Regions from separate parts of the Virgibacillus siamensis genome, predicted to be linked through region 3. Evidence: riboswitches for the same ligand, from Rfam matches in the RefSeq annotation. Region 3 holds a riboswitch; each other region holds the start of a gene.

Region 1 (7,386 bases), on a different contig from region 3:
TTGAGGATGAATTTAATGGCATATATAGAGATCTTGCAGCAATTCGTCATGAAGAACCGGACTCTGATGTTGCCCAAAAAGGCATTGAGAAATGGTTTCATTTCCTGAACAGAATGGGTAACTACTCACTTGACACATTTAAAGGTCTTGGACAAATGTATGTGGATGATGAACGTTTCACCAATAATATTGATCAGTTTGGCGACGGTTTGGCCGTATTTATGCGTGATGCGATGGCAGTTTATGCAGACCGGCATAAACAGTAAGCCTTTTTTCTATAATCGAATAAAAACAATAAAAGGTGGCATCTTTTCAAAAATGGATGCCACCTTTTTGGTGTTCGCAACGATTATAGAAGTAAAGAGGGCTTAAAAGAATTTCAATAGGAATTCGGCGAAAAATGAAATATTCCGGCGAAAACCGTACCGGATTCGGTGGATATTAAATTTATCCGGCATTTCTGTGACGGCTAAAGCTGTTGGACAGCCACATGAATATCTTCCGCTTTCGTTATTGCTGAAATTACCGCGACACCATCTGCTCCAGCCTCCATAACCGATGCTGCATTTGTTTCATTAATTCCCCCAATGCCGACAATTGGCAAGTGCGGATAATCTTTACGCAATTCTTTAATCCAGGAAGGTCCAACAGGCTGTTTTGCATCTTCCTTGGACGATGTTTGAAAAATCGGTCCGGCACCCAGGTAGTCAACGAGCTCGATTGGACTTTTTGAGACTTCCGTTTGGTTCGATACGGAAAGTCCAAGAAGCTTATCCGGAAAGGCAGCGCGCACTTTCCGGGCAGCTTGGTCGTCCTGTCCAACGTGGATACCATCAGCTTCGAGCGGTTCCACAAGGTCCAGATCATCGTTTACAATAAAAGGTATGTTATGCCGGGAACAGATCAGACGTAATGTAAACCCGAGTTTTAGTTTGTCATTGCCTGTCAGGGAGCCTTTTCCTTTTTCCCGGAATTGAAATGCAGTGATTCCGGCACTAATGGCAGATTCTAAAATAGCTGCAGGATTTTTTTCACAGTTTTGACTTCCCATCACAAGATATTTTCGTAAATTCATGTCTAAATCCTTTCCAGTTTATTTGTGTCCAAGCTTAATGCATCGATAAACCTGGGGAGGAAAGTGCCCGGTCCATTCACATCCAGCCCATTTGCAGCAAATTCTGCAGCCAACCCGTAAAATTCAACTGCGGTATGTGCCTGCTGTGCAACCGGGTGATCGGTTGTCAGGCATGCGGTTAAGATGGAACCAAGCAAACAGCCGGCCCCGGTTATTTTTCCAAGGATCGGATTGCCAGTATCATTATGCAGTACATCATCACCAGTACAAATTACATCTGTTTTGCCACTGACTACTGCGGTAGTATGATAGTGTTCAGCGACCCTCATCGCAATGTCATCAGTACTTCCGTCACTTACTGATTCGACACCTTTTGTTTCCCAGGGGATGTCAACAAGATGTGCCAGTTCACCGGCATTGCCCTTGATAACAGTCGGTTGCACTTCCTTTAATATCCATTTAACAGCTGTGGTGCGGAATGGTGTCGCTGCAACGCCAACCGGATCGAGTACAACGGGAATTCCATTTTTATTTGCTGCTTTTCCGGCTTTGATCATGGCTGGAATTTCCCCGGCCGTGATGGTCCCGATATTAATCAGGACCCCATCGGCGGCGGATGCCATGTCAGAAGCTTCTTCTTCTGCTTTCGCCATAACCGGAGCACCGCCAAAGGAAAGCAGGCCATTTGCCGTGAAATTCATGACCACTTGATTGGTCAGATGGTGAATTAATGGCTGATTTTTTCGTACGTTGTTAATAATTATTCTGTTCATTTACAGCACCCTCTCCTGACGTAATGCCCAGTGGTTAGTCGGACCGCTCCCGTGTCCAAGTGGAAATGAATCACGAATTGCAGCTGTTACAAAGTCTTTGGCCATTTTTACTGCATCAGGAAGCGATTCACCTTTGCTCATGTAAGCTGTAATTGCAGCCGAATAGGTGCAGCCTGTTCCATGGGTGTTACCGGTATCAATGCGTTCAGCTGTAAAGGTGTTTATATGATCACCATCATACAGTACATCTACCGCTTTACCCGCAAGGTGGCCGCCTTTTACCAATGCTGCCCCGGCACCATGTTCATGAACAATTTGTTTCGCGGCCTGTTCCATAGCTTCCGTTGTTTCAACTTTCCAACCGATAATATCTTCTGCTTCCGGCAAGTTTGGTGTAATAAGCGTTGTCATCGGGATAAGTGTTTCCCTCAGGTATTGACGGGCTTCTTCTGCAATTAATGGATCGCCGCTTTTGGCGACCATAACCGGATCCATAATGAACGGCACATTTAAATCAGCAACTTTTCTGCTGACAGCCTCCATCATTTCAATCGTTGCAATCATTCCTGTTTTGAATGCCTGAAACGGAATGTCGGAAATAACAGCATCAAGCTGTTCCTCAATCATGCTGACAGGCAGATGATGTACTTCTTGAACCCCGGTTGTATTCTGGGCAACGACTGATGTAATGACAGACATTCCGTAAGCCTGCAATTCCTGAAATGTTTTTAAATCAGCCTGTATTCCCGCACCTCCACTGGGGTCTGTACCTGCAATGGTCAGTGCACATGGTATCTGCTTCATTTGCTGAACACCGCATCTTTCACAGGCCATTCTTCACATGTGTAGGCCATTTCCCAGAATGAAAGCTCCAGCTGGCAGCTCTTACGGAAAGCTTCTTTCATCTTTTGCTGTTGCTCCAATGAACTGTTTTCCGCAATTTTATCAAGCCGACTGCGCATTTCCATGGTAATTGAATCAACTTCTTCATCCGCATAAAAGCTGATCCATGGGTAAAACGGGTGATTTTGATCCGGTTTGTACGTTTCCATTAACTCCTGACCTATCTCCAAATATGTCCATGGGCAGGGAAGAAGGGCGCACAGTGTTTCACCAAGACTTCCCAGTTGTGCATGATACATCATGTGTTTGACATAGTGGTCAGCTGTTGGCGGCAGTGGATGCCCCTGCAGCTCGTCATAACCTACACCGACATGATCGCAAAAATTGTGATGCGGATGAATTTCACTATTCGATACAAATTGAATCTGTTCATTAAAGAATTGCATATCCTCACGCAAGTCGCATTTTGAAACAGCTATACCATAAATGCGCATAAATGCATTCAAATATTCAAAGTCCGCTTTGATGTAATGGGTGATTGCCTTGGCGGGAACATCACCTTTTCCGATTCCATCCACAAACGGATGATCAAAAATAGCCTGAAAAACGTCGTTGTTTTCTTCGCGTAAAACCTGTGAAAAAGTCATCAATATAGCCTCCTTGTCAGAAGCTGCCGGGGAATGGATAGGAGTTGACATGTCTGCAACTACTTCCCTCTCGCAGGTATTATCCTGATCAGGTTCCAATTAAGAAAAGCGCAAGCGCCCGTTTAGCAACGTACAAACTGCGCCCTGCCATGCAGGGTGGGTCGGCGTTGCCGCGCAAAGCGGCGGTTTTAGCCGATCTTCCTCCAAAAATGAGATAAAGGAAACACGGTGAGCTGAAAGCGAACCGATGTTGACTTTCACCACAAGGGTATAAGTGCGACTAAGCCTCTGGTTTCACCAATCGGCAAGTCTTCTTTATCGTAGTGGAGGAGTGTGAAGTTTGCCAGTTGCTGGGCGCTGGAGCTAGACATCGCTTGTTCAATCCGGTGAATAAAATAGGATAATAATCTTATACAGTCTTTCTCCGGACAAAGGAAGTTCCTATTCTCAGCCATAACAGCGCCCCCAGCAGTTCATCCTAAAAATTATAATTTATTGTCGAGTGATACATGTTGCTGATTTATTTTTGCGACGACAAGCCAGCCGATACAAGCACCTGTAATGCTGCTGACCAGAAACGATGGCAAAAAGAACAATGCGCCTGCCGAACTGCCCATCAAAAGATTGGCAATCGGAACCGAAATAAGTGCACCGATGATCCCGGTTCCTACTGCTTCGCCTAATGCCGCCATGCCCTTTTTGCACGTTTTTTTGTAAAGAATTCCGGCCAAAAAAGCACCAACCATTCCACCGGGAAAAGCGAGCAGCGTACCAAGACCAAGCATGTTCCGGAGCAGACCAATCATGAATGCAATCACAACAGCAGGTCCTGGGCCAAGTGTTACCGCAGCCATTACATTAACGGCGTGCTGGACCGGGTAGGCTTTTGCAACACCCGCCGGAAACCGAAGTAATTGTGCACCGATTGTTCCAATTGCAATAAAGACAGCCATTGTCGTTATTAATTGTGTTTGATTCAATCAAACCCTCCTTTCTATTGGGATGGGACCAGGATGCAGAAGTAAGATAAAAAAAGCCAGATCCAATGACGGACCTGGCTTGAAATAGGTTACTGTTAAAAATTGCATCAGTCTACTTCCCTCCGCTGGTATTAACCAGATCAGGTCCATAAGAGTCGGAAAGCTGATTTGCACTTCCCTCTCAGCCCGCATTTTGGGCACCCCTAGTAGTGAATATAATAGTATTAAATTGTTCTGCCTAAGCATAACAAAAGAATAGTAGTTTGTCATGGGAATTTTTAGAAGTGCAGCGATTACGAAACCTTTTTGTACTGCGGGTCGTACTACACAACTGAGGGAGGCTTATGTATGGAGGAAAATATAAATTTGCCGGCAGCTGTGCTTGATTGGGTCATCAATCAGACGGATCCCAAGGCTGTGGTTGAATCAGTCGACCAACTTAAGGGCAGTACATCATCCACATTACATAGTGTTTCACTCAAGTCAGAAGGGCAGCTTCATCCCTATGTGGTCCGGCAATTTGATAACAGGGAATGGCTGAGTGAAGAGCCTGATTTGGCACTGCATGAAGCTGAATGTCTGCAAATGGCGAATTATTCGGGGGTTGTAACTCCGAGGCTTATTGCATATGATGAGAAGGGTCACCATTGTGGAGTTCCGGCAGTGCTGATGACGCAACTTGAAGGTGAGGTAGATCTGAAGCCGGAGCAGATGGATGAATGGCTTCAGCGTCTGGCGGATGCCTTGGTACGTTTACATGGCATTCCTGCCGAAAACTTTCCATATCTTCATAAAAGCTATAATAATATTTCTTCATTTGGTGTGCCGTACTGGACAAATGTTTCAAATACATGGAAAAAGGCTATTAATCTTCTAAAAGCCCCGCGTCCAAACTCGGCTGAATGCTTCATTCACAGGGACTATCATCCGGCGAATGTGTTATGGACAAATGGTTCCGTCAGTGGTGTCGTTGATTGGCCGAATGGCTGTAAGGGCCCGCGTGGAGTTGATGTCGGTCATTGCCGGGTTAATCTTGCCATGTTGTGGGGAGTTGAAGCTGCAGACGAATTTCTCACGGAATACCGGAAACAGGCCGGATCCCAATTTACATACGAGCCATACTGGGATTTGTTATCTGTTGCAGATATGCTTGTGGGACCGCCGGAAGTATATCCGGGCTGGGAAGCGTTTGGTATGACCGGTTTAACCAATGACATGATGAAAGAAAGGCTCGATCAGTATGTTGTCAGCCTGATGGAAAAAGCGAATGCATAAAAAGGAGGAGAATACGTAATGAAACGGACAGGAGAAATTGTGTTATCGATTATAGGGGTTGTACTATATGCATTATGTGCATTGGGAGGATTTATTGGAGCATCTGTATTAAACAATGAGCAACTTATGTCAAACCTTGCTAATGAAATGGCCACCCCGCAAATGCCGGCAAGTGATATTATGACGATGTTTGATACGGCTTCGGGGGGAATTATGCTCTTCGGTATTATTTCTGTTGTATCATTAATTTTGGGTATTGTTGCAGCTGTAATGCTAAAAGGAAATAAGAAACCGAAAGCTGCCGGAATTATTTTAATTATTACATCAGTGCTCGGTACCATTGTGACTGTTCTTGGTGTAGTGATACCGGCGATTTTCCTCTTGATTGCCGGAATTATGGCGTTGGCACGTAAGCCAAAACCGGCACCAGATGCATCGCCAACTGCGGAAAGCAGAATCGATAAGCATAATTAATAGGGAGCAGCCGGTTATGGCTGCTCTTTTCATATCAGCTTGCCAATAAATCTATCTGCCTTAATACCAAAACATCAGCCCTTATTTCATCGGGCAATCGACCTTCATTTCCACATATCAACCATCAGCAGGTGATAATCAACCCTTAAGTCCGGAAAATCAACCAACAATGTTTAGAAATCAACCTTCAGCGGCAAATTATCAACCTTTGAACTCCTTAAATCAACCTTGATCCCTTAATATCAAAAACTGCGCCTTATGACATGTGACATTCATAGGTATTATGTACTGTTTTCCATTTAAATCTGCAAAAATAGTAGTAATTTACTAGCATTTTACAATTTCTTAATTGTATCCTCGTTTTCACTGTGCCATATTAATAGTGTGTCATAATTTTGTAATAATGGAGGGTGTTGATGAAAAATCCAACGGTAAAGCGGATACTAAGTCTATTGCTTATTTTCACGCTCGTTTTCATGAACTATGCCACGCTCGTCGAAGCTGCAGGCAGTGAAAATACGGCAGAGGGATTATTTATCTCGGAATATGTGGAAGGAAGCTCGTACAATAAAGCAATTGAGCTTTACAATGGTACGGGGAACCCGGTTGATCTGTCCGATTTTGAATTGGATCTTTACAGCAACGGGGCAACAGAGCCGACGCAATCGGTACAGTTGTCCGGAACTTTGGAACATAATGATGTATATGTAATCGCACATCAGAATGCAAGTGCGGAAATCTTGGCGGAAGCCGATTTGGAGAACACAGCCGTAATTAATTTTAATGGAAATGATGCATTTGTTTTGAAAAAGAACGGCAATGTGGTTGATGCAATCGGCATAATCGGTGATGACAGTGAATTTGCCAAGGATATTACGCTGGTACGCAATGCGGCAGTTCAGCAGCCGAATGCAACATATGATGCAGCGGAATGGACTGATTATACCAAGGATACGTTCGCCTATCTTGGGAGTCACACGATGGATGGTGCAGGTACAGAAGACCCGCCGGATGAGCCAGGTGATCCCGGTGAAATGTACACTATTGCAGATGCCCGTGATTTACCTGATGGTACTGCAGTGACAGTGGAAGGAATTGTAACCGTTGACAGCAATGCAATCAGTAATGGTGCGCAGTTTACAACCTACATACAAGACGAGACAGGCGGCATCAATCTGTTTGCATTTGAACAAGGTGATTTTCCGGAGCTGGAAGAAGGAGACAGTGTAAAGGTTTCCGGGGAACTCAATTCATATAATGGGTTGAAAGAAGTTGTACCTTCATCCATTGAGGTTCTCGAAACGGGACAGGAACTGCCT
Region 2 (7,386 bases), on a different contig from region 3:
GGAAGCGGCATTGAATCAAACAAACACGCAGCTACTATAACCGCCGGCACTGTTGGCGTACTCCATGGTACAATGACCCATTTACTCCAGGACAAGAATGGACAAATTGAAGAAGCACATTCGATTTCAGCAGGGCTTGATTATCCTGGCATTGGTCCCGAACACAGTCACCTACATGAAACGAACCGGGTAACTTATACATCTGTGACGGATGATGAGGCGTTGGATGCGTTCAAACTCCTTTCGCAAACAGAAGGGATTATCCCCGCATTGGAAAGTGCACATGCTGTAGCATTTGCATTGAAGCATGCCAAAAATATGCATGAAGACGAGTCACTTGTCATTTGCCTGTCCGGACGCGGCGATAAAGATGTTGAATCGGTAAAAGATCTGCTAGGAGGTGACGTTGATGAGTAATCTTAAACTGGACAAAGCGCTGAAAGAAAAGCTTCAGAACAACAAAAAATTGATTGTTCCGTACATTATGGCCGGTGACAGGCCGCTTGGTCAATTGGAAGAGCAGCTAAATTTTTTGCAGAATAGCGGTGCTGCTGCGGTAGAACTCGGAATTCCTTTCTCTGACCCCGTTGCAGACGGACCGACCATTCAGGATGCAGGGCAACGATCATTGGAACAAGGCACTACCCTATCATCCGTTCTGACAAAACTGAAAAGCTTTAAAGAAGAACGAACGATTCCGGTTATTTTGATGACCTACTTAAACCCTGTTTTTACGTACGGGGCCGGGAATTTTGCCAGAGATTGTGCAGATGCGGGGGTTAACGGTGTTATTATTCCGGACCTTCCACTGGAGGAGGAAGCAATTGTAAAAGATGATTTGCAAGAAAATGCCATTTCGTATATCCGGCTTGCTGCAATGACATCACCTGATGAACGGCTGCAAAAAATTGCTGAACGAACGGAAGGCTTTCTCTATGCTGTTGCTGTCACAGGCACAACCGGCGCCAGAACCACGCATGACAGCAACGTAAAAAACTATCTTCAAAAACTAAAAAACTATACCGATAAGCCGGTCCTGGCCGGATTTGGTGTTTCTACCAGTTCTCAAGCACATGAACTTGCTGAAGCATGTGACGGGGTCGTCATCGGCAGTACCATTGTTAATTTTTTACACGAGGGAAAAACGGAAAACGTCCAACAATTGCTCGAGGAGAGTGTCTAAATATAGATTAGTCACATCCGGGTCTTCCCCCGGGTGTGACTAGTTTTGCGGACGTAAAGTAAGAAATCGTGGATATCTATCTTAAATTCGTGGATACCCGCCCTGGAACCGTGAATATCTAGTTCAAATTCGTGGATATCCCCCCGGAACCGTGGATAAATCATTATAGAGGCTTCAGCTAAAATGGATGCTTTACATTATGAAAAATACCCGTTAAGATAATTATTAATAATTGAATTCCATTTTTTAGCACTAGGGGAGCTAGATTGGCTGAGAAGGACTTTGTTGTTCTGACCCTTGAACCCGAACCGGATAATACCAGCGTGGGAAAGTGCAGTCATAACAAATCATCCGACTGCATCCATATGGCTGCAGTTTTATATTATCCGGAATCAATATAAAGGAGGTTACATAATGCATGGAAAATGGGGAATCTTGGACAGCGGGTTTCATGATGCTTCCGTAAACATGGCTTTGGACGAAGCTTTGTTAAATTGGCATAGTGAAGGAAAAATCCCGCCTGTCCTAAGATTCTACGGTTGGAAAAAACCAAGCCTGTCACTCGGTCATTTTCAAAAGGATGCCGAAATTAATTACCGCAACCTGCAAAAACATCAATGCCAGCACGTACGGCGACTGACAGGCGGAAGCGCTGTACTGCATGATGATGAACTGACTTACAGCATCGTCATTTCCGAAAAAAACCCGGGTATCCCGTCATCCATCCAGGAAGCATACTATGTTTTATCCAAAGGAATCATTCAAGGATACAAAAACCTGGGAATTGAGGCAAATTACGCTGAAGATCTGTCCAGAGAGAGAAGCGCCATCTGCTTTGAACGCCCGGCATTTTACGAGATGGTTGCGGATGGCAAGAAATTATCCGGAAATGCGCAAACCCGCAAACGCGGAGTTTTGCTGCAGCATGGGTCAATACCACTGTCCATTGATGAAATCATGTTATTTGATTTATTTGTCTTTCCAAATGAAGAAGTAAAAGCAAGAAAACGACGCGCTTTTGCAAAGAAAGCAGCTGCAATTAATCAATTGACCGAACAAAAACAAACCTATGATACGGTAAAAAAAGCCTTTTACGAAGGATTCAGAGATGGTCTGGATCTTCAGCTTGAACCATTTACTCTATCTGAAAGCCAGTGGAACGAAGTATTTCATCTAGCCGAAACCAACTACTCAACCAAACAACCAACAAGGAGTGTGTAAGTGTGGCAAAACAGGAAGAATACATACGCAAACCGGAGTGGCTGAAAACACGAATCAATACAAATAAATCATACCGCGGCTTAAAAAAATTGATGCGTGAAAACCGATTGAATACTGTTTGTGAGGAAGCACGCTGCCCGAACATACATGAATGCTGGAGCGAACGCAAAACTGCAACATTCATGATTCTTGGTGATACATGTACACGTGGTTGCCGCTTTTGTGCAGTTAAAACCGGAATGCCGAATGAACTTGACTGGGGTGAGCCGAAGCGTGTGGCGGACTCAGTCAGCGTAATGGGGCTTAAACACGTCGTCATCACTGCAGTTGCACGTGATGACCTGAACGATGGAGGCGCTCAGGTCTTTGCCAACACCGTTCGCGCAGTTCGAAATCAGAATCCGGGCTGCACAATTGAGATATTGCCGTCCGATATGAAAGGTGACTATGAAAGCCTGCATACACTAATGGACAGTGGACCGGATATATTTAACCACAACATCGAAACTGTCCGCCGCCTGACGAAACGCGTGCGTGCACGTGCGATGTATGACCGTTCACTGCAATTACTTCAACGCGTAAAAGAGATTGCACCAAATACACCGACAAAATCGAGTATTATGGTTGGTCTTGGTGAAGAAAAGGAAGAAATTATCCAGGCAATGGATGATTTGCTGGCACATGATGTAAACATTATGACGATCGGTCAATACCTTCAACCTACCAAAAAGCATTTAAAAGTAGAGCGTTACTATCATCCGGATGAGTTTGAAGAACTAAAACAAATCGCCCTCGAGAAAGGATTCAGTCATTGTGAGGCAGGCCCGCTTGTCCGCTCATCTTACCATGCAGATGAACAGGTAACTAAGGCATCTGCCCAGCGCAGAATCAATTACATGAAGGGTTATGAAAAACAAGAGAATAAGCAGGTGGACTTTACGTTTTAAAAACCCTGTTCTGCAAAGGAAACGCACATCCCGATCTGGAGTGTGCGTTTCTTCAATAATTTATGGGTTGTTTATCTTTCTATAGTTTAATTATATGTTATCTATGGTAGATTGTATATTTCCACATAAGTATACTTTTTGATAGAATTTTGAAAATCCAAGTTCTAAAAAACGCCTGCCCAAAAAGAGCAGACGTTCCATTCATTTCCTAAAATCCATTTCGTAAAAGTGGAAGAAAGTGTTCCCTTTAACAGGTTTCTCCACAGCTATCTCCCCTTCGTACAATGTGTCACCTGTTTTCGTATCAAACACATGTATGTTTGGTGAAGCATCCTCCATCGTCGATAATAATACATACAGTTTGCCATTTAAGGTTTTAAATAATGATTCTCCCGAGTTTTCATCCGGTATATCAACTTCATTCTCCACCTTTTTAGACTCCAGGTTATACATGATTATCCGGGAATTTTTTTGTCCGGCAATGGCATAAATATTGCTGTCATCAAAACTGTATGGATATGGACCATTAAATTGAATATCCATTGATACATCAACTTTGGATTCCTTTCCGTTTTCAAAGTTATAAATAATGAATTCACTGCTGTTTTTCGAAGGTGCTTTTTCGCCCCGGTCAGTATTGGATTCTTGGTCAATCATGGCAAATACCATGTATGGATGCGGGCTCATTTCATTCATTTCGCCCATCGTACTTATCGTTTCATAGTTTCCCGAATCATCGTTTCCAAGAGCCAAAATCTCTTTCTCACCATTAATTTCCTGCTTTTCAATGTCAAAACTATATACATGGAATTCTTCACCGGTTAAATTCTCACCGGAAACCTTAGGGTAGTTACTCGTTACAACTTTTAAATCCCCGTCAATCATTTGAACATCCAGCACGTGCGCATTGGCATACAATGCCCTGTTTGGAACAGGCAATGAAAATGAAACTGTTTTATCCGGTTCTTTTTTTAGAATGTCAACTTCAAACTCCATTTCACTTGGCGTTTCCCGGATGGACTGATTGATTATATTCACATATGCAAGTACTTCCTCTGAGTTCAAATAATTGGATACAGATCCTTTCTTACCACGCATAAAACTGCGGTATTCATCTTTAAGCTGCTTCATTTCAGGTCTGTACATATTGCTGATCCGCTCCAAAAATGAGCGCTCACGTTTAAAGGTGGTCTTTTCAGCAGTCATTTCAAACTCATGCCCAATCTTATTGGCATAATAATTACCATGGAGGATCAGCGGTTCAACCACCTCATCATTCCCTTTTTCTTTCTTAAATACAATTTCCGTATAACTTCCGGCTGATAAAGCTGACTTGACATAGAACGTTCCAATGGTAAGAACAATAATCGTTACAATTGCAATCAATTTCCAATAGCGTTTCATTCTGAAATCCCCCTTACACCGTTACTTTTTTCTTCAGCAAAATGTTTCCAAGCCAAATGGCAGCTACGGTTACAATGATACCGAGCGCAATTTCTACAATCAGCCATTCAATCGGGTATAAGTACTCCTGCTGCAGAAAAATCATCAAAAGGAATGGCGATAAAAATACAGCAGCCGACAACACACTGTATAATGCTCCTATCAAAATTCCTTTCCATTTGTAACTGCGCTCGAATAAAATGGCTGTAAACAAAACTGAAACGACCATGAATCCCATCCCATAATAAAGGATAAATTCAATAAAGGTCTGCGGATAAAGGATAGGCAAAAATCTAAGTCCGTTGACAATCTGTTCAATGGTCATATCTGCGCGAAAATCATCTGGAACCACCCACGTTAAAGCAGCACTCTCCAATGGGAGCAAAAGCAGCTGAATCGATATAAGTCCTAGCACCATCAGAAAAATGGCTAATGCTTTTGACAAATACACATTCAAGCGGGCTGTCGGAAGCATAAGCAGCCGGTATGCAAACGTATTTTTTCCAATCCAGTCACGGTACCAGATAAAGAAAATATAAATGGCCAATGTTACCGCACACATCGCAACTGGGCCCAGGAACCAGATACTTCTGGCATAATCAGTAAATGACATCATTCCATATTGCTCCAGAAACTGTGATTTTGGAACAAGTTCTTCATAAATAACCTGATTTGCCCTGCTCATATATGCATTTGCCGTTACAAAAACACCGGCAACCTGTGCAATTATGGTGATTCCAATCAGCACCAAATATATTTTCATAAATCTCCCCAGCTCAAAATTGACTAATTTCACAAAACGATTCATGCCTGATACACCTCCCTCATTACATCCACAACGGATTTCCCTTCATTTTCCCGTACTTCTTCACTGTTGAATTCTTTTAACACAACACCATTATCCAATAGGACCACTTTATCAATCAGATGTTCAATGTCCCCGATTTCGTGGGTAGTAATAATCACACCGCGGTCTTCCACCAAGTGGCTCGTAAACACTTCAGCAATCTGTTCCCGGCTGAATATGTCAATGCCGGAGAATGGTTCATCCATTAATAGAAAATCAACATCAAGTGCCAGTCCAAGCAGCAAATTAACCTTCGCTGCGTTTCCTTTTGACAGACTGGAGATTTTCTCGTCTTCCTGCAGCTTGAAAAATCCAAGCAATTCCGTGGCACGCTCCCGGTTCCAACTGTCATAAAAATCATCCATAAACTGCAAGGCATCTCCTATTGTCATTTGCGGAAGCATCGTAATCGCATCCGGTATGAAAGTGATTTTTTCATAACTATTTTTGTTTATTTTTTCCCCATCCATTAAAATTTCACCTTTATTGATTGGTGTCAGATTCATAATTGCATTTAAAATGGTCGTTTTACCGACACCATTTATTCCAATCAGGCACGTAATTTCGCCTTTATTAGCGGTAAAGGATACACTTTTCAAGACTTTTTTTCGGCCAAATTTCTTTTCGATCCCCTTTACTTCTATCATGATTTCCCCTCCTGTCCTTTGTTTTCCGTCGAATATTTTTCTTTAATCATTTCCAATACCTCATCTATTGGAACGTTAATGGAGCGGATGGAAGTCACAAAATCATTAACTGCTTCGCTTATTAGTTCGCTTCGGACTTCATTAAGCACTTTCTCATCCTTCGTGATTCGGCTGGGCAGATTTCGTTCCGTATAAATCAATCCCTGTTCCTCCATTTCTTTGTATGCACGCTGTGCCGTGTTTGGATTAATCTTAATCCGATTTGCCAGTTCCCTTCTGGAGGGAATTTCCTGACCAGGCTCAAAATTACCCGTTGCAATCTGTTCTTTAAAATATCGAATTACCTGCACATAAACCGGATCACGGTTGTTTACATTTATTTTCATAAACACAGCTCCTCGTTGGACTCAAATGTAACCTTGATGTTGGGTGTATTAAGTTATTAGTACACCTTAGTCAAAAAAATGTGTATTAAACAGTTAATACGCTTCTGGAATGTATTATACGGTTAATACACTTTAAAAGTCAACCGTTTATTTAATAGTTATTTTCCACGATGTCCAGCCACTCAGCACATAACAATAATGGTATGTTAAAATTGAATTAGACTGATAATGGTATATTGGAAGGACTGATTATAAATGGCAAATAAAATAAAATTAACCTCATTATCTTCAAAGGGCGGATGCGGCTGTAAAATCGGACCGGCCGATTTGGAACAGGTTTTACATACACTGCCGACTGCCGCTCCGAACGAAAATTTGCTCGTCGGACTTGATACGAGTGATGATGCCGGCGTATATAAATTGACCGATGATCTGGCAATCGTGCAAACGGTAGATTTTTTCACACCAATCGTGGATGATCCTTATTCATTCGGACAAGTTGCCGCGGCAAATGCGATTAGTGATGTATATGCAATGGGAGGAACGCCAATAACTGCTCTTAACATCGTTGCATTTCCAATATCAACTCTGGACAAAGACATTCTGACTGAAATTCTGCGTGGTGCCCAGGATAAACTTGAAGAGGCAGGGGTCTCCCTTGTTGGCGGTCACTCGATTGATGACCAGGAGCCAAAATTCGGACTTGCCGTAA
Region 3 (7,386 bases):
AATTTCTGCTGCAACAGCAAAATCCCGATATCCAGGGTTAGCAGATGAGCCGATGTATGACTGATAAATTGGGGTTCCGGCGATTTCGCGTACAGGAACAACATTGCCTGGGCTGGATGGTTTTGCGATTAAAGGTTCCAACTCAGATAAATTGATTTCGTCATGCAAATCATAGGTTGCACCTTCGTCCGGCCTTAGTTCAATCCAATCTTCTTCACGATTTTGTGAAGCTAAAAACCGTTTCACCTCTTTATCAGACGGAAAAACAGTCGCAGTTGCTCCAAGTTCAGCGCCCATATTGGCAATTACGTGACGATCCATGGCTGAAAGCTGATCAAGACCTGGGCCGTAATATTCGATAATCTTTCCTACACCGCCTTTCACATCATGTCTGCGGAGCATTTCCAGGATAACATCCTTTGCGCTGACCCAGTCCGGCAGTTTTCCGGTTAGTTTAACTCCCATAATTTCGGGCATCTTGATGTAGAAAGGTTCACCGGCAATCGCCATAGCCACATCAATTCCGCCGGCACCCATTGCAAGCATCCCCATACAGCCATTTGCACATGTATGGCTGTCTGAACCGAGCAATGTTTTACCAGGCGACGCTAGCCGCTGCATATGAACAGGGTGGCTGACACCATTTCCCGGACGGCTGTAATACAGTCCGAAGCGCTGTGCGGAACTTTCCAGAAATAAATGGTCATCCGGATTTTTATTGTCCTCCTGGATCAGGTTGTGGTCAACGTATTGTGCAGAGGCTTCTGTTTTGGCGCGTTCAAGATTCATTGCTTCCAGTTCAAGCATGACCATGGTACCTGTGGCATCCTGTGTTAATGTTTGATCAATTTTTAGACTGATTTCTTCACCGGGCTCCATTTCACCGGACACGAGATGATCTTTGATTAACTTTTTTGCAACGTTCAAAGCCAACTAAAACTCCTCCTCATTAGTTTATTGATTATGTGTATACAGGTCTTTACCCTTAAAAGAGGGGAGACAAAACAAAAGAAGGGCGCCACTTGTTAGGGCGCCCTTCCAAAGGTTTAGTTTATTCAGCTTTGTGTGCTTCAATTTCAAAATTGACTTTAACCTCATCACCAACAAGCACGCCACCGGTTTCTACTGCTGCATTCCATGTAAGTCCGAATTCTTTTCGACTGAATTTAGCAGTGCCGCTGAAGCCTGCAACGGTATTACCACTCATCGGGTCTTTGCTTTGACCTTCAAATGTTACGTCAACTGAAACTGGTTTCGTAGTATCTTTGATTGTAAGGTCACCAGTTACGTCATAAAGGTTGTCTGATTTCTTCTTGATATCAGTAGCCTTAAAAGTGATTTTCGGGTACTTTTCCACTTCGAAAAAGTCACCAGAACGCAAGTGATCATCCCGGTCCTTATTACGGGTATCGATACTTGCTGCATCGATAGTCAATTCAACTGTTGAGTCAGATAAATCATCCACATCAGCTTCGATTACTGCCTCAAAATCGTTAAATGCACCTTTCGCTTTAGAAATCATCATGTGCTTAATTTGAAATCCTAATTCACTATGGACTGTGTCAACATTATATGTTGTTTTTGCCATGTATATCCCTCCAAAAATGATTTAATACTTACTTAATGTAACTAAGTATATTATTATAAATAGCTAATGTCAAGTAATTATAATAAAAAAATTTTGATTTCAAGATAGATTTTACCCGGTTAACGTTAGGATTAAACAATACAGGCGTGCTATACTTATATATAAATACTTTGGCACAGGAAATTTCATCATTGAAAAAAAGAGGTAATCTGGTATGAAACAATTAAGCATCATCCCGTGCGGACGGAAAAAAATTTGGGACAGAAACGAAAATGCCGGGGCAGTTCCTGCAAAAGAGGCGTATATCGGTACATTGCACCATTTATGCCGAAATTATGCGGAAACATTTACAGATGGATGGGTTGTTTTATCGGCAAAACATGGCTTTCTTTTCCCGGAGGATATTGTTCCAGGTCAATATAATGTAACATTCAATCAGAAAAGCGATGAAATTATTACATATGATAAGTTAAGATCACAGGTTTTGGAAAAAGGACTTGACCAATTTGATATGTTGGTCGTTTTAACCGGAAAGAAGTATAAGCCGGTAATTAACGGAGCATTTAATGATAATCAGCAGCGAATTTATCCGCTGCTCCAATATAGCGGGATCGGTTATATGCAGCAGGCGCTTAAACAGGCCGTTCAGAAAAATGAGCCAATACGAATTAAAGACAGGAGTTAGTGCAGGTATGGATCGAATAACATTTATTATTGCAGTTTTAGCCGTATATATGCTTTATATGGCATTTAAGCACAGAAATACATTTAAAAAATTGTCTGTTGCACAGAATATAGGTGTTTTACTCACCTTTTTGGCAGCAATCGCGATTTTCGGAAGTATGTTTTATTATGGTGTAAATTATTTTGCTGAGCTTTCCTCCAGCTGGGTAGTCGACCTTATCATCCAGATTGTTTTCGCATTTTTTATTATGATTGGCGGGGTAGTAGCGTTCAGTGCAGTTGTATATAAGATTACGAATGGTTTGCTCCCGGTACCGCGAGATCGGGAATAACTTTAAATTCCTTCGAAAATTTCCGCTTATAATTTGCCACTATTTGCGGTTCGATTTCGATAATATAGATGAACAGGCAGTTGCAGGTTCCTCCAAAAAAAGGAGGAGTAAAATGAAACCGATACTGATAATAGATGCAGGGCATGGCGGAAGGGATCCGGGTGGAGGTTCAAATCAATATTGGACGGAAAAAAATTTAAATTTGTCCATTTCGCTTTACCAGTTTGAACGGTATAAGGAACTTGGTATACCGGTTGCTTTAACCCGAAGAACCGACATTACACTGAATCCTAAGTCACGGACACGGATTGTTCGCGACAGCGGGGCATTGTATTGTCATTCGAATCATATTAATGCCGGTGGAGGTGACGGAGCTGAAATAATCCATTCAATTTATGGCGATATAGATATGGCAGAGAAAATGGCAGAAGCAATCCGTGAAGCAGGTCAAAATGTAAGAAGGGTATTTACCAGGAAATTGCCGACTAATCCGAAGCGGGACTTTTATTATATGAACCGAAATACGGGAAAGGTTAATACGGCCATAATCGAATATGGTTTTGCCGACTCAGACGGGGATGATGTTAATCAATTACGGAAGCAATGGAAACGCTATGCGGAAGCTGTTGTTAAAGCTTTTTGCCAATATATTGACCATCCTTATAATAATGGGGCAGTCAGTACAGCAGCAAAGATGCAGCAGAAAGTTTTGCATCTGCCGGTAAATGCACCGTCGTGGCGTGTTTATGCAATGCATGCAATTCCTATTAAAGGAAACGAAAAGGGATTCCTGCGTCCGAAGAAGTTTGGGGGTCTCACCTATGAAGTACTTGGTAGTCCCCAAGCCCATGTGTATATTATACAAACGCGTGATTTCGGGAAGGTGCAGATATATGCACACCCGTCGACAGGAGCTGTTATTACCGCATAACATGAGCCCGGATGCATACAGGCATCGGGCTCTTTATAATAGGTCATAATCCCTACTGAATTAAAGTTCTTTTTTCGCTATACTTAATATAAAGAAAATTTTTAATTAAAAGGGGAGATTAGATGCAACAAATTACGTATAATCCTTCATGGGATATTGATGTGATATTTCCGGGGGGAAGTGAATCAAAAGAATTACATACACATATGCATGATGTGAAGCAGGATGTGAAAATGCTGTCAAATGCGGTTGGGGAATTCGATCCTGCTCAGACAAGTCTTGCCGATGAAATTAAAGAAATTGTTCATTTACTCGAAAATACACGTAATAAAATGGGAGAGGCATTTGCATTTATCAGTTGTATCAGTGCACAGGATATTCACGATAAGAAAGCAAGCCTTTTGGTTGGGAAAAGAAGTGAACTGCGCGCAGAAATGGAAGCGGTCAAAACGAATTTTGACCAGAAGTTAGCGGAAATTCAGGATGGGGTGTGGGATGAACTGTTGAATGATCCGGAAATTCGTGATATTGAATTTGTGTTGAATGAGTTTCGGGATAAAGCAAAAGAACTTCTCTCAGCTGATGAAGAGAAACTGATTAATGATTTATCAGTTGATGGATATCACGGTTGGAGCCAAATGTATGATACAGTGGTTGCGAATATGAGTGTGGATATTGAAGAAAAGGGCAAGATAAAGCATTACTCTGTTGGACAGGCATCCAACAAATTGAGTGAACCCGATCGGGCCGTCAGAAAACATGTATTTGAACAGCTTGGCAAAGCCTGGCAGGAAAATGCGGATTTTTTCGGGCAGACATTGAATCATTTGGCCGGCTTTCGGCTGCAAACGTATAAGCACCGAAATTGGGAACACGTACTGAAAGAACCGCTTAACATAAATCGTATGAAAAGGGAAACGCTTGATGCAATGTGGAATGCTATTAATCGGAATAAAAAACATTTCACAGCATTTTTGGAAAAGAAAGCCGAATTGCTTGGACTGGATAAGCTAAGTATGTATGACATTGGGGCACCACTTTCGAACACTGTTACAGAAACGCCTTATACGGATGGAGCAAATTTCATAGTGGAACAATTCCGTGCCTTCAGTCCCAAAATGGCTGATTTTGCACAAATGGCTTTCGAGAAACGTTGGATCGAGGCAGAGGATCGTGCCGGCAAACGTCCCGGGGGCTTTTGTACCAGTTTTCCGGAAAGTAAACAAACCCGGATTTTCATGACCTACTCCGGGACATCATCCAACATCGCAACATTAGCTCACGAACTTGGCCATGCCTATCATCAGCACGTTATGAATGATATGCATGGACTGAACCAGGGATACTCAATGAATGTAGCGGAGACAGCCTCAACGTTTGCTGAAATGATTGTTGCTGATGCATCCGTCAAAAACGCGTCAGACACGGAGGAAAAGAAATCATTGCTCGAGACGAAAATTCAGCGGAGTATTGCCTTTTTCATGAACATTCAGGCAAGGTTTAACTTTGAGCAGCGTTTCTATGAAGAACGGAAAAATGGTATGGTACCAGTGGAACGGTTAAATGAGTTGATGGTGGAGGCACAAAAAGATGCATATGGAGATTCCATCACTGATTATGATCCAAATTTCTGGGCATCCAAACTGCATTTTCATATAACCGGTGTACCATTTTATAACTTCCCGTACACGTTTGGCTATTTATTCAGTCTTGGCATTTACGCACATGCACAAGAACTTGGCGGCGATTTTGAAGATGACTACATTGCACTGCTTCGGGATACCGGACGGATGACGGTGGAAGATTTGGCCGCGAAGCATCTGGATGTAGATCTGACAAAACCCGATTTCTGGGAGAGCGCAATTGCCCTTTGTGTAAAAGATGTTGAAGAATTTATGAAACTATAATTTTGTCATTCCGCTTCAGGTACGATATAATACAATTAACATAAAAAGCAAATTAATAGAAGCCTTCAGGGGGAGCCAAACGGCTGAGAGTGAACAAGTTGTTCTTACCCTTTGAACCTGTTAGTTAATACTAGCGTAGGGATGGTGGCTTTTTTTGATGGATTACATTAGCGATGTGAGCGGATTCCCCATCAGGAAGCTTCCCCTTGGCATTGCTTTTTTTGTGTGCAAAAATCATGTTGGCGACCGTGCCGACAGGGAAGGGGAGGCAGATAGTTGTGCAATCGAAGCGTACACTGTTTTTAGTGGAGGTTCCTATTTTTACAGCTTTGGCGCTGTTATTGGATATGATTCCGTTCTTATCTTTTAAAATATGGGCGCAGGGCGGCTCGGTATCGTTTGCTATGATTCCGATATTTATTGTTGCATTCCGCTGGGGGCTGAAAGGCGGTCTTTTATCAGGATTTTTATGGGGAGTTCTGCAAATAATGTTTGGTGCATATATATTGACACCTCTTCAGGGATTTCTTGATTACATTGTGGCATTTACGGTGCTTGGTCTTGCCGGCGCGTTTGCCAAACCGGTTCGAAATGCCATCCGCAAAGGTAATGGAAAGAGCAGTTTTCTGTATATTGCACTTGGTGTTTTTATTGGAACCGGGCTGCGTTTTTTAGCGCATTTTGCTGGTGGGATAGCATTTTTTGCAGAAGCAGCTCCAAAAGGACAACCCGTATGGCTGTATTCGCTGCTTTATAATGGCTCCTATATGCTGCCGTCATTTATTTTGACTGCTGTGCTTGTGTTTCTGTTATTCTATAAGCAACCGAAAACATTAATCGAATCTACCCATTAAAATTATCCGCTCACCATTTTTAGTCCTTTGCATGCAAGGGACTATTTTTCTATACTAAAGAAAGAGGTGATATTAATGAGAGAGTTAATCGGTGCGTGTCAGGCATGCGGGAAAAATGTTTACTGTGAAAATGGCTTTTTTGATGGTGAGCAGATAGACGGCAGGCTGTTATGTAATGATTGTGCCGAAGGGGAAGTATCATCAGATTAAGAAGCTATTAAGAAGGATATTATTTTCGCGCATTTCGTCTGTAATATATAAACCAATAGACCCTCTCCATTGACACCACTCTCCCGTTTTGTGCATAGGCTATAGCACATTCAAAAAAGGAAGTGGTTGCAATGGAGCTGACCATCTCACATTGGTTATACGGTTTATTCACATTGATTATTATACTGACAATGATTTTCCGGAAAGGAGTTGTACTCCCTTCATTACTCGGGACGTTCGTTATTGCTTGGGTATATAATGGAAATATTGTTGATGGGTTTATTTCGATATTTAATGCCAATCTGGTTGCAGCAAAGGAATTGTTTAGCATCTTTTTGATTATTACATTCATGATGGCGCTGCTACATTCGCTCCGTGATCTTGGGGCGGACAGGAAAATGATTCAGCCAATCCAGAAGGTAATGGTCAATGGTCATGTGTCATTTTTTGTTCTGATTGGCGTTACGTATGTCATTTCGTTATTCTTTTGGCCGACACCGGCAGTGCCGCTCATATGTGCATTGCTTGTTCCTGCTGCCATCCGTTCAGGTCTTCCTGCACTTTTGGCTGCGGTTGCCGTAGCACTGGCGGGACAGGGGATGGCGCTGTCATCGGATTATATCGTTCAGGTTGCACCAAGTCTATCAGCAAAATCAGCTGGGATCGATGTTGGTTTAATAACAGATAAAGCACTGGTATTATCTATTATTACGGGAGCAGTAGCAATCGGGCTTGCATATCTGATGTATCGTAAAAGTATCCGTACAAAAAATAGCCCGCAAAATGAAATCGAACTGCAGATGCTCCAAGCTGAAAAAGAATCATCCAATAAAAATCACGCTGTCCATTTGGATACGTGGAGCAAAGTATTCGCCGTACT
Region 4 (7,386 bases), 660 kb from region 3:
GTACATACCTGGGTTGATGGCGATACAGTGCCTATAGAGGAGATTGATGAGATTCAGGCAGCGCGTGATCTTGCAGAGTTCATCGCAGCACTACAACAAGTTGATTCATCGGCAGGGCCGTTAGGACGTGGCATTCCTTTGGCACAACTGGACAAGGACTTTCGATACTGGCTGACACGATTTGATGGCGACCCTGCAGTTTCTGCTGTTTGGGAGTCGGCTATTGCTGCGCCTCCGTGGAACGGTCCTCCTGTTTGGCATCACGGCGATCTAGATGTACGTAACTGGCTTGTACGAAATAAGCGCATTAGCGGTGTGATTGATTGGGGTGAAATGGGCATCGGCGATCCTGCGTGCGATGTAATGGTCGCATGGAAGTTACATTCGCCAGTGGCGCGTGATGCGTTCCGTGAGGCTTTTCCGATGGATGACGCTACGTGGACGAGGGCGCGTGGATGGGTAGTATTACAGGCAGTCGCAATCCTTGCTTACTACACACCGCAAAACAATCCGGTTCTTTATAATGAAGCGAAAGCCTGGCTTGATCTAGCGCTGGGAGACTAATTGTTTTGAATGGCGAAGTGGGGGAGGCTCCTTAATTATTCATCTCTGAAATGGAACATAGGGAGGAATTTGTCTAAGACAATTCAGTGATTTTAGGATTAAGACATAACTTATTTATGCCATAATACGAACGGGCGCCAGAAACGGATAAGACCTGGGCTCTTTCTTGGTTTGTTGGGCAATTTTGTAAGTAAATGATTTTACTATTGGGATTAATCTCTGAAAGGGGTGAGGTTCCCTGAATAAATTTTTATTGCATATTGAGGGGTTAGTGGTTCTGGCATTAAGCATTTATTTTTACTTCCATCTGCAATTTAGTTGGATTGTGTTTGTGATTTTATTGTTAGCACCAGATTTGTCAGCACTCGGGTACTTAAAAAATATAAAGGTTGGTTCGGTGCTGTATAATTTTTTCCATACATACAGCATTCCAGCAGTAATAATGATATGCGGTTTATTGATACATAACAGTATTGCTTTAATGATTAGCTTAATTTGGATAGCGCATCTCGGGATGGATAGAATGCTTGGCTATGGATTGAAATATCCAACAAAGTTTCAAGATACTCATCTTAATCGTGTCTGAGTGGTCTTCAATTAAAGGGCGCTTTTCCCTAATAATAGCGCCAATATGACGTAATACGAAGGGCCATTCTGCGGAATAAATCTTGAATAAAAAAGGAGATTGTTTCATGACTAAGGGATTATTTCACCATATTGAGATATACGTTTCAGATTTAAAAAGGTCAACTGAGTTTTGGGGATGGTTTCTCGAAGAGCTCGGATATACTACTTTTCAGGAATGGAATGGCGGACAAAGCTGGAAATTAGAAGATACTTATATCGTCTTTGTACAAACAGAAGAAAGGTTTTTGGATGTCCCATATCATAGGTGTCGGGTTGGTCTTAACCATTTAGCATTTCACGCAGATTCACGGCAACATGTCGATGAAATGCTTGAAAAGCTAAATACTAAAGGAATCAATATTCTTTATGAGGATAAGTTAGCAATAGGTAAGCCTTTGAAATTATCTCCAGCTTTTCCCCTGCTCCACACCAAGGACGTGCCAGTTTCCCAGCATCCGGCGCTCCATCTACCGATTTATAATTGATTATAAGTTCTTCGTTACTTTTAGACGTGAGATAATTCTACCTCTTCCAGCCCGCATTCCATTCGGTATTGATTTAGTTTCTTTATTATTGAGTAGTTCAATCCGAATTTCTGTGTCTCGGATGCAATTATTTCGTTATCTTTACGATGTATAAGCCGATGTATGTCTTTATGAAGAATACGAAGATTGTTAAACCTATCCGTTCCTCCAAGATGTTTGGGTGTATAATGATGACAGTGAACTTCATAAGCAGTTAAATTCCAACCTGTGATTTCGCATTTGCCTATTTTCATACTAAAACGACTAATGCGATTATCCATGTACTCAACTGTTCTATCTGGGAGATTTGCCTTCATTAGTACGCTGATTTCAAATTCAATATTTGGCTTTAATTTATCGTAAATTTTCTTTCTGCCTTCTTCTGTAAAAAGAGATAATGATGGACTAAAGTTCATGGCATTTACTGTTTTGACGTTTCCTATAGGAAACAGGTGTACAGTGGCAATTTTGAACGTTTTAAATCCTTTACTATAAAACTTCTTATAGGTTGAAGTAGGATTGATTGGATGTCCATATTTCCCAACAGTACGAAGGCGATTGTACAGAAAGGCCTTTAGATCATAGGCAAGACGTGAGAATTCTGGATTGACATGTGTAGCTCTGTTAAAATAATTGTGAATACCTAAAACAAAACTGTTAAAGCGTAAAGCATTTTGGACTGTAGGGGAGTCTTTCATCCTTCGGATGTGCATTTTAGCTTGTTCTTTAAGTTTCTCCCGTTTCTTACGTTTGATGCCTGTATGGGCAACCCTTTTATCCTTCTTTATATTGGCTTTAATGGTAAACCCTAAGAATTCGGATTCTCTTTTTCGCAAATTCACAATCTGCGACTTTTCTGGTGAGATATCCAGTTTTAAACGTTCTTTAATATATAATCTAACTGCATGGTACCACTTTTGGGCTGTTTTTCCATCTCGGCAGAGAATTTTAAAATCGTCCGCGTAGCGGACGAGGTAACCTTCTTTGAGGTTTGAACGTTTCTTCGCATATCTTTCTCCAACTTGAGATTTATAGTTTTTCGAGAGGGGGAAAAACTCCCACTGATCTGCAACCCACTGGTCTAAATCATTTAATACAACGTTCGATAATATCGTTGATAAGATACCGCCCTGGGGTATACCTTTAGATGGCACTCCTTCTTTATCAATTTCAGCTTTTAGCATCTTAGATATACAAGCTAATACTTTTCTATCATGGATGCCTAAATTCCATAACTGTTTGATGAGAAGTGTATGATTAACATTATCGAAAAACCCCTTGATATCAATGTCCACAACATAATGAAGCTGCGATTGATTAATTAGGAATTGTACTCTTGCCATAGCATTATGAGTAGACCGTAACGGTCTGAATCCATAGCTATGTTTATAAAAATGGGCTTCAGCAATTGGCTCAAGAACTTGTTTAAAACACTGTTGAATGATACGGTCAAGAATGCATGGAATGCCAAGTGGTCTTAATTTACCGTTTTCCTTTTCAATCCATTTTCTTCTGACCTTCTTAGGATGATAGTTTTTTAGTTTTGTTTGAATTACGTTCACTAATTCATTTTCCGTAAGCCTTTTGATATCTTTGATGGTTTTTCCATCTGTGCCAGATGTTTTCGACCCTTTATTAGATTTGACCATCCTATAAGCTAGTATAATGTTCTCTCGTGATGTAATCATTTCATATAAATGGTTAAATGAATGGTTGTTACTAGCCCTCTTGTGTAAATCCGTAAAAGTTTCCGTCATATTGTAGTAATCCCAATATCTCAAAGTTGACACTGTGGCATCCCTCCCAAAGAGTGATGTTCCCACATTCCTACCCGATCGGTGTCATTCACGTGAAGAAAATAATCATTCTAATTCGCTAGACTTGGGGCTGTTCCTCCACTCCCATTACAGAGATTCATCAGTCGTACCCCTACCTTCGCAAGGATAAATGTATTTCGACTTTCGCCTTATTACAAACGTTTCGGATGACAGTCCTTCTTTCAACGTTCCTTACTTCCCAAGTACCTTACAACGTAGCTATCCATTTTAGACGTAGGTGCTTCCTTTAAGCCTGCGAGCACGATACCGCCATTGTTCGGTATAGCGTATTTCAGAGGGCGCAGTTTTACTCTACACCACTCGCCCCAACGTTAGCTGGGACATAGCTTTACACTATGTTCAAACTTTAGACCCTTACATTCGGAAGTTTGTCAGTTCGCTTCTAGTGGAACATTCTCACCGTGTCTACTTTTTCAGCCATCCGGCATATCAGTTAGCATACCTTTTCCAATTGGAATGGATTTAGCCTTCCTTCTGCCGACTCTACCTGTGCTTCGTACCCCATGAACTGTCATTCATGACGCACGCAGGAATATTGATGGGATGGTTTCAGGAAACATGGTTCCATCATTCCCATCCTCCGTTGTAACGTTAAAATTAATAGAATTCCCCGCATGTTCACCCTTGAGAGGGTTTATAGCGGAACTTGTCGCGCGCACCCATTTGTCGGGGATGAAAACTATTATGCCCTTTATTTTGAAGACCCTGATAGAATAAAAGTAGAGCTTGTTGCACCTTAAGCTATCTTCCTTTATACGATCGGGCGCATTTCTGGATTTGAAGGAACTGCGCCTTTTTTCATGATAAGGGCAATTATGGAATAAGGATTGTTAGTCGTTTCACATATGATGCTATTCCTAAGGAGCACACTTTATCAGAAATTACACAGACAAAGAAAGTAGAATCATATACAATAATATTGTTTATGATTTTAGAATTAGAAAGGTGAATTTTATGATAAAAGGTGAAAACATACATATACGGACATTTAATAACGATGACGCTCAATCTATGCTGAATTTACAAAAAGGAAACCGTAATTTTTTCGAGGTACAATCAAAGGGCAACTAGAAAGGATGAAAAAGGCTAACGAAAATATTAAACAAGATGAGGACTATTATTTTGGGATTTTTGAAAATGATGAGAACAAGCTAGTAGGTACTATCAATCTTTTTCATATCTTTTTCATATTCTCCGTGGATCATCCCAAAGTGCTGTTATCGGCTACTTCTTAGATGAAAAATATTATAATGCCGTAAACTGGGTAATTTAGAAGCAATTTCTTTATTCACCAAACGAACGCGCTCATTGAATAACTCCGATCTTCCAACTGATAAATTAATATGTTGACTTTTTTCGTAATCTATATTAGCTTAGAATTCAATAATTGAATATTTTTGCAGACCACTAGGGGTGCCTTTATAAAAGGCTGAGATCAGAGTGATTGACTTTGGGACCCTTTGAACTTGATACGGTTGATACCGGCGAAGGGAAGTGGTGGGACGGATGCTGTTTATTTGTTTTTCAAAATATTTACGGTCGTTCAAACCACTTCCTTATGTTTGGGGAAGTGGTTTTTTATTTTATCTCTATTTCTTATAAAAAGGGGTGAATTGATATAGCAGAACTTCATGTGATTTCCACGGGAAAACAGTCGCCGGGGACACTGGCTGGGATTCTTGAAAAAATACATCCGTATGTTGACTTTTTTCATCTAAGGGAAAAGCGCTGGACAAATCAGGAGATGGTTACAACAATACATCTGTTTATTTCCAAAGGGATTCCGCTTGAAAAAATTATAATTAACAGTCGTATAGAGGTTGCACAGAGTATGCATACACATGGTGTCCAACTGACACACACTGCGGATGTGGAAATGGTGCGAAAAGCGCATGGTTCACTGTATATTGGCTGTTCAGTGCATTCTTTGGGAAGAGCTGTTTACGCGGATGAACATGGTGCTGACTTTTTGCTTTATGGCCATATTTTCGAAACGCAGTCAAAGCCGGGGCTGAAACCCAGGGGCTTGAGCAGTTTGAAAAATATTGCTCAGAATACAAAGACACCAGTGATTGCGATTGGCGGGATAACGCCTGAAAATACTCCGGTTGTGGTTGAAAACGGTGCAACAGGAGTAGCGGTATTGTCAGGTATTTTACTGTCAGATGATCCAGTTAAGGCTGCCCAAAAATATCGAAAAGCTTTAGATGAAAAGCGCTTGAATTAGGGAGGGAAACGATGAAACAGCATTATGATGTCATTATTGTCGGCGGGGGAGTTATCGGCTGTTCTGTTGCATTTCAATTGTGTAAACGAGATTACCGTGTACTGGTAGTTGAAAAAGACAGTCTGGCGGGAAAAGCCTCAGGAGCTGCGGCAGGAATGTTGGGAGCGCAGGCGGAGTCGGAGAAGAATAATCCGTTGTTTCCAATTGCAAAAGAAAGCAGGGCGATGTTTCTCGGCTTGGCTGAGGAGCTCCGATCATTGACCGGTATCGATATCGAACTTATCCAAAGTGGTATTTTGAAAATTGCCCGGACGAACGAGGAAGCTGCTGAATTTAAGGATATTGCTGCATTTCAGCAAAAGCTGCACAAGGCAGATGACCATCAAGTTAAAGTCTCCAAATCTACTAACAGGGTTGCGCAATGGCTTACTCCGGAAAAAATTCTGCAGCAGGAGCAGGTACTTTCCGAAAACCTGTCTGGCGGCTTATGGTTGCCGGAAGACGGTCAGGTAAACCCGCCGCTTCTGACCAAGGCATATGCACAGGCCGCCGCGGTTCTGGGGGCAAAAGTAATGGAATATACAGCTGTACAGGGTCTTGTAATCGAATACAATTGCGTTGTCGGTGTGAAAACCGGTACAGAGACCATTTTTGCGGATGAAGTTATTGTGGCGGCAGGTGCATGGTCCGAACAACTTCTTAATAACACAGGATTGAAGCTGGATTCTTATCCTGTTAAAGGGGAATGTTTTTCCGTCCGTCATCATGGCCAACTTATCACGTCCAGTATTTTTTCAACAAGCTGCTATATTGTCCCAAAAGTCGGTGGGCGAATAATCATTGGGGCTACCCAAAAGCCGCATACATTTGATGAAACGGTCAGTCTTAATAGTCTGTTACGTCTAATGGAAGATGCCGTATCTATTATCCCGGCATTAAAGGAAACCAAATGGGAAAAAGCGTGGGCTGGAGTCCGGCCGCAAACAGGTGACGGTTTGCCATATTTGGGAAGGCATCCGCGATTGGGAGGGCTAAGCCTCGCTGCCGGCCATTACCGAAATGGGATTTTGCTGGCTCCAATCACAGGCCTGCTAATGGCTGACTTAATGGATGGTAGCGAGATTGATAGTGTTTTCCGTACTGACCGGATGTTGACGCAAAAGGAGGGGTCTACATGAAACTTGTCATCAATGGCAATGATATTCAGTTGGATGAAAGTGTGTTTACCATAACAGATGTCATGGACCATTATCATATCGACAATAAGGTTGTGATTGTTGAGCATAACGGGGAAATAATCGACCAGTCGATTTATTCGAAACGCACTTTAGCAGACGGCGATAAAATTGAATTCGTACAATTTGTAGGAGGCGGTTGAAATGTTGACAATTGGAGAAAAAAATCTAAAGTCACGATTACTGTTAGGTACAGGAAAATATCCGGATTTTGACATGCAAAAGAAAGCTGTGGATGTGTCAGAAACGGATGTATTAACATTTTCAGTTAGAAGAATGAATATTTTCGAGCCATCACATCCAAATTTTCTGGAAAAATTGGATGCTAAAAAGTACCATTTATTACCGAATACTGCAGGTGCGAAAACAGC

The links. A riboswitch is a leader RNA that binds a small molecule or an ion and turns the genes downstream of it on or off. The one in region 3 is predicted to bind thiamine pyrophosphate.
Region 1: linked by a shared signal. The riboswitch ahead of thiW (energy coupling factor transporter S component ThiW) and the one ahead of thiT (energy-coupled thiamine transporter ThiT) in region 3 are both predicted to bind thiamine pyrophosphate.
Region 2: linked by a shared signal. The riboswitch ahead of B1K71_RS01575 (lipoate--protein ligase family protein) and the one ahead of thiT (energy-coupled thiamine transporter ThiT) in region 3 are both predicted to bind thiamine pyrophosphate.
Region 4: linked by a shared signal. The riboswitch ahead of B1K71_RS04540 (thiamine phosphate synthase) and the one ahead of thiT (energy-coupled thiamine transporter ThiT) in region 3 are both predicted to bind thiamine pyrophosphate.

The regions. Positions count from the first base shown of each region.
Region 1 covers NZ_FUIH01000006.1:69,525-76,910, forward strand. Annotated here, with positions in the region: gene B1K71_RS01240 (MerR family transcriptional regulator) at 1-266, shown strand, start outside; gene thiE (thiamine phosphate synthase) at 470-1,075, opposite strand; gene thiM (hydroxyethylthiazole kinase) at 1,078-1,848, opposite strand; gene thiD (bifunctional hydroxymethylpyrimidine kinase/phosphomethylpyrimidine kinase) at 1,849-2,652, opposite strand; gene tenA (thiaminase II) at 2,649-3,338, opposite strand; gene thiW (energy coupling factor transporter S component ThiW) at 3,824-4,318, opposite strand; TPP riboswitch at 4,419-4,533, opposite strand; gene B1K71_RS01275 (phosphotransferase family protein) at 4,667-5,593, shown strand; gene B1K71_RS01280 (DUF4064 domain-containing protein) at 5,612-6,067, shown strand; gene B1K71_RS01285 (5'-nucleotidase C-terminal domain-containing protein) at 6,484-7,386, shown strand, end outside.
Region 2 covers NZ_FUIH01000006.1:128,220-135,605, reverse strand. Annotated here, with positions in the region: gene trpB (tryptophan synthase subunit beta) at 1-417, shown strand, start outside; gene trpA (tryptophan synthase subunit alpha) at 410-1,183, shown strand; TPP riboswitch at 1,428-1,530, shown strand; gene B1K71_RS01575 (lipoate--protein ligase family protein) at 1,598-2,404, shown strand; gene lipA (lipoyl synthase) at 2,407-3,351, shown strand; gene B1K71_RS01565 (hypothetical protein) at 3,553-4,755, opposite strand; gene B1K71_RS01560 (hypothetical protein) at 4,769-5,602, opposite strand; gene B1K71_RS01555 (ATP-binding cassette domain-containing protein) at 5,599-6,288, opposite strand; gene B1K71_RS01550 (GntR family transcriptional regulator) at 6,285-6,674, opposite strand; gene selD (selenide, water dikinase SelD) at 6,930-7,386, shown strand, end outside.
Region 3 covers NZ_FUIH01000007.1:837,691-845,076, forward strand. Annotated here, with positions in the region: gene B1K71_RS07805 (aconitate hydratase) at 1-933, opposite strand, end outside; gene B1K71_RS07810 (YceI family protein) at 1,052-1,588, opposite strand; gene B1K71_RS07815 (DUF6884 domain-containing protein) at 1,803-2,273, shown strand; gene B1K71_RS07820 (hypothetical protein) at 2,281-2,604, shown strand; gene B1K71_RS07825 (N-acetylmuramoyl-L-alanine amidase family protein) at 2,717-3,535, shown strand; gene B1K71_RS07830 (M3 family oligoendopeptidase) at 3,658-5,442, shown strand; TPP riboswitch at 5,501-5,601, shown strand; gene thiT (energy-coupled thiamine transporter ThiT) at 5,721-6,296, shown strand; gene B1K71_RS20255 (hypothetical protein) at 6,372-6,506, shown strand; gene B1K71_RS07840 (hypothetical protein) at 6,638-7,386, shown strand, end outside.
Region 4 covers NZ_FUIH01000007.1:174,415-181,800, forward strand. Annotated here, with positions in the region: gene B1K71_RS04520 (aminoglycoside phosphotransferase family protein) at 1-564, shown strand, start outside; gene B1K71_RS04525 (DUF4260 domain-containing protein) at 818-1,150, shown strand; gene B1K71_RS04530 (VOC family protein) at 1,257-1,676, shown strand; gene ltrA (group II intron reverse transcriptase/maturase) at 1,697-3,505, opposite strand; partial or broken gene B1K71_RS20370 (VOC family protein) at 4,210-4,293, shown strand; TPP riboswitch at 4,953-5,063, shown strand; gene B1K71_RS04540 (thiamine phosphate synthase) at 5,187-5,780, shown strand; gene thiO (glycine oxidase ThiO) at 5,792-6,958, shown strand; gene thiS (sulfur carrier protein ThiS) at 6,955-7,158, shown strand; gene B1K71_RS04555 (thiazole synthase) at 7,160-7,386, shown strand, end outside.